Regions from separate parts of the Peribacillus sp. NPDC046944 genome, predicted to be linked through region 2. Evidence: riboswitches for the same ligand, from Rfam matches in the RefSeq annotation. Region 2 holds a riboswitch; the other holds the start of a gene.
What was found. Region 2 has a riboswitch for S-adenosylmethionine ahead of ACQKIC_RS11300 (YezD family protein). Riboswitches for the same ligand answer to the same signal wherever they lie in the genome.

Region 1 (2,466 bases), on a different contig from region 2:
GAAGGAGGTTATTAGTTTTTTGGAATATTAAAGAATTAAAGATTTCGTCTACACTTTCCATTCGAAGTCACTTACCTTACCCTAAAAAAGCCCTGGAGACAATGCTCCAGGGCAACATTCATGATTCATCGATACTCTTCCAACCATACTATTTTTATTTCTTCTTAGAGAACCGGGGAAAACCTATTAAAATGGCTATGATTCCTGAAATCCCGATCAAGACTGGATAGAAAGAATAGGGTAGGATACTGATAGGAGAGATGTGTGCAACACCGGCAGCTAAAAGTAGTTGTGCCCCGTATGGCAATAATCCTTGAATACTACAAGCGAAAACATCGAGCAAGCTGGCAGATTTCCGGGGATCAATTTCATACTTTTCGGCAATGTTTTTTGCGAGTGGACCAGCAATGATGATGGATATGGTATTATTTGCCGTTGAAAGATTCGTTAAAGCAACCAATCCCGCGATGCTGAACTCTGCACTTTTTTTTGATTTGCTCTTTCTCGTCACGAGGTTCAGTAGATAATCGATGCCACCGTTATGTTTGATAACCGAAACCATGCCTGCAATCAAGATTGCTAAGAAGGAGATTTCATACATCCCAGCCATTCCATCTCCTGCTTTTTGAATAACCTCCATTGCATGATAACTACCATCCGCTAAACCGATGATTCCAGCAAAGACAATGCCGATAGAGAGAACCAAGAATACATTGATTCCCGCTAATGCTGCCACTAGAACACAAAGGTAAGGTAGAATTTTGACCCAACTGTAGGCTTCTCCAGAGATTGTAGCTTGTTCACCCATTGTCAGAAAACCAAGGATAACACATGTAATTATCGCAGCAGGTAAAACAATAAAAAAGTTCACTTTGAATTTGTCTTTCATTTTCGTTCCCTGTATACGTACAGCTGCTATAGTCGTATCCGAAATGAAAGAAAGATTATCACCGAACATGGCGCCACCAATGACCGCAGCCATGGAAAGGGCAACTGAAATATCGGTTTGTCCACTAATTCCTACTCCAATTGGTGCTAAAGCTACTATCGTTCCCATACTTGTCCCCATAGATAATGAGATAAAACAGGCGATAATAAATAACCCCACCATTAATAGATTTTGCGGAACGATCGAAAGTGCTAGATTCACCGTAGACGCTACGGCTCCCATCCCATTTGCCACTTCCGAAAAAGCCCCAGCCAATAGGAATATGACAACCATCAACATAATATTTGAATCCCCGGCACCTTTACAAAAGATTTCTACTTTGTGATTGAATGATTCCTTTCGATTCATTGCCAGTGCCGCAGCAGATGCAATGGCAATGGCAACAATCACTGGAAATGTGTAAAAATCTTTTGTAATAACACCTGAACCTATAAATAATATCAAAAAAACGATAAACGGCGTTAAAGCCCATGGATTCCCTTTATTGTCTAAACTCATGATGTACACCTCTTTATTATTTTTGCATGGTAATGGATACTCTTTTTGGACTCTCTAAATTTTCCGGCATCCCTTCATTTTAATATGGGCTTGATTATAAAATCAGTAACATACCATCAAGAACAGATTCCTATCCTATGAGTACAAAAAGACCTCTTCCGTTTTATTACAAGAAGAGGTCTTTTAATCTATAAACACTCCTCTTATCTTTCAGGTCGATCGCCTGCTGGATTTGGCACAGCACTCTAAATAAGTCTGCTGCCGAGACATCTTCGGGCCAGTCCCTCAGTCTCTCTTGATAAGAAGTAAGAAATATTCATTTTTTCAAAGCAAATATAAGAGTACAGCATTTTAAGAGTTTTCGCAAGGTAAAGTATTAAAGATTTTTATAAACTTATTGAATGCATTAGTTTTTAGTCTTCGGGGCGTAAAGGTAGCTAGTGTGAAAGCACATGACACTTCACTCTTCTACACTGATGGGTACTACTTTCCCATCTTCTACCGCTCCTACAACGACTTTTGCTGCGAATCCACCATTTTCGTCAATCGAAGGTATATTATAAATTTTCTGTTCAGGTGCCGTATTTGTCAGCCCATCCTGCATATGTTCACGGATGGCTTTCACATCATCGACTGTTCCTGCCGCTTTCATTGCCTCCACAAAGGCATACATAGCAATGTAATTCAACCCCACTTCAGAACTAGCATCTTCCTTATAAATTTTTTTATATTTATCAATGAATGCCGGTGCTGCTTCTTCATTGGAGTTGATAAGCGGAAGAACACCTATCGAACCTTCCAATGTTTCGTATGAACCGGCAATAGGCTTCATTTGATCCAGTTTCGCCTGGTCCATAATAATGAAACCGCCTTTAAAACCTAGTTCTCTTGCTTGTTTTGCAACCTTGGCCGTAGGCTCTGACGCCCCACCGATGAAAAGGACATCAGGCTTTTCTTTTAGAGCATTTGTAACAGTCGTGAAGAAATCCGTTTCTTTAGAAAAATCAATTGAGGCATTA
Region 2 (2,466 bases):
TATCCTTTACTACTGTTTGATAGTCTTCTTTTGAAAAGAATCCCTCAATGGGGCTGTATGCTCCAGTCCCTATAAGTTCCAAGTCGCTTAATGAGATTTCATCAATTTCAACGGATTGTTCTATTTTAGTTAAATCATAGTCTGGTTCAAAGCGATTGATTAATGTTCCTCCGTGCGGCAAGCTAATGGTCATGCTGATTTCCCCCTGAATTTTTTATAATTATGATAAATGTAATCCGCATTCTGTTTTTTGGGCACCTTGCCATCGTCCTGAACGAAGATCATCAGCATTAATGGCAGGTGCTGTACATGTTTTACAGCCAATACTTGGATATCCATTATCATGAAGTACATTATATGGTAAGCCATTTTTATGCGCATAACGCCATACATCTTTCCATGTCCAATGAATGAGCGGACAAATTTTGATAGATTTGAATTTGTTGTCCTTGTTTATATATTCAGTCAATGCACGGGTTTCCGATTGCTCCCTGCGCAGTCCCGAGAGCCAAGCCGTCGCTGTTGATAATACTTCAGTGAGCGGCGTAATTTTGCGGATGTTACAGCATTGATTTGAGTCATGAAGCCATAATTCATCACCAAATTCAGCGGCTTGTTCTTCCAATGTCATTTCCGGTTTCTTCATTACAATGGAAAGCCGTGGGTAACGATTTTTCACTTGTTCGATTAATTGGTAAGTCTCAGCGAAATGAACATCCGTATCCAAGAATACGATTTTGGCGGAAGGATTAACCTTTGCCAGCAAATCTGTCAGTACAATTCCTTCAATCCCAAAACTACAGGCATAAATGAGTTTATCTCCGTACTCTGAATTTGCCCATTCCAATACTTCTAAAGCGCCTTTTGTATCGCTATCTTCCGGGAACGAAGGTAATGTTGCTGTATCAATATTTTCATAGTCCACTAGCTCTGCCAACTCTATACCCCCTTTTAAGAATCACCCTATGGTACAGCAGATATCTTTGAAAGCCTTTGAAACACCATTTCTTATAATGAAAAAGGCGGCTTTAACCAATAGTTTCCTATTTATATCAGCTAAATCCACCTCTAGTTTTCTAGTCAGCAGTCCATTTATTTAATTCTCAATTTTTCGTTTCTTTCCATTTGTATAACCTTACCGTCCTGAACGATAAGGGTTATGGATCCATATTTCATAGTTTTTAGCATTTCTTGCAGCCTTTCAAATATTTCCCCCAGCTGATTTTCCTTTTCCAAGGCTATTCCTCCTTTAAGAAAACTCGTCGACTAGCTTGTCGTAAGATGATCAGCTTGTAAATGAATTCCCCCAAATTAATAAAATCAATCAGAAAAATCCTTCCATGCCAAGATGGAAAGATTGATAAGGTAATCTTATTTACCTTATCTTCCAAAATGATGACATTTTGTTGGATGTAGCACCTTGCATTCATGATGCAGGTTGCTGGACTTCAAAGGGCCAAATCCCTCCGTCGCTCTTGATAAGTTTTATTATTTTAAATATTAACACATATCAAATCATTGTCAATGGAGTTTTCATATAAATTAACTTGGTTTAATATTTTGGTTTAACTTCAATTATTATACACAAATAGTTCAAGTTTGTTACAGTGATTTGTTAAGCCAGTAAAAAAGGTTCATTCATCCTGAACAAGCTTGAATAAACCTTTAAAGTAGCCTATAACTTAACTCGTTGATGGGAAGGGTCAAGATAAAAAGAAGAAATCATCAATTTCTTCTTTTTTGTATGGCTTCTACAAATTCCTTTACTTGACTCTTTGTACGATCAAGTAATTCCATTTCCTTAATCGGATGTTTTGGATTCTGCTTATCGATTTCTTTATCCACAAAGTATAACCCCTGCATCGGTTCCCCTTTTAATATTGATATAAGAGGTTTCAGCGCATAATCTATAGCCAATAAATGCCTGTTGCTTCCCCCAACCATTATGGGCAAAACTGGCTTATCCTTAAACGCGCCCTCGGGTAATAAATCAATTAGAGCTTTCAACACTCCTGTATAAGATGCCTTATAGACAGGTGAACCAATAATGATACCAGTAGCTTGCTTAATCTTTTCTGAAAGTCTTAGAATATCCTCGCTATCATAACGACCTTGGAATAAGTCGTTTGCAGAAAACTCGGTAATAGAATGATAGTCCGTTGTAAATCCTTCTTTTTCCACCAACGTTTGGATATATTTTAATGAAATATCTGTTCTTGATGGTATAGCAGGGCTGCCTGATAAAATTATAATTTCGCTCATATATATTCCTCCTGTATGTAAAATCTGCAAAGGATCTGGGTCCTTTCCAGTTAAGCAACTTCAATTAATTATCTTAATTATCAGAAAAATAAAAGTCAAGTAACTTGATTGGAATTTATATTTTTGAAACACTAATAAGAATTGTATTATGCCATTGACTAAAAATCCTGCCCCGTTAGGGCAGGATTTTTAAAGCTTTTCAAC

Region 1: another riboswitch for S-adenosylmethionine. It lies ahead of ACQKIC_RS15785 (Na+/H+ antiporter NhaC family protein); the one in region 2 lies ahead of ACQKIC_RS11300 (YezD family protein).

What each region holds. Positions count from the first base shown of each region.
Region 1 covers NZ_JBNNML010000008.1:161,372-163,837, reverse strand. Annotated here, with positions in the region: gene ACQKIC_RS15785 (Na+/H+ antiporter NhaC family protein) at 155-1,447, opposite strand; SAM riboswitch class I at 1,648-1,752, opposite strand; gene ACQKIC_RS15780 (ABC transporter substrate-binding protein) at 1,908-2,466, opposite strand, start outside.
Region 2 covers NZ_JBNNML010000005.1:168,113-170,578, forward strand. Annotated here, with positions in the region: gene sat (sulfate adenylyltransferase) at 1-193, opposite strand, end outside; gene ACQKIC_RS11295 (phosphoadenylyl-sulfate reductase) at 221-925, opposite strand; gene ACQKIC_RS11300 (YezD family protein) at 1,093-1,209, opposite strand; SAM riboswitch class I at 1,378-1,485, opposite strand; gene ssuE (NADPH-dependent FMN reductase) at 1,726-2,262, opposite strand; gene pdxT (pyridoxal 5'-phosphate synthase glutaminase subunit PdxT) at 2,452-2,466, opposite strand, start outside.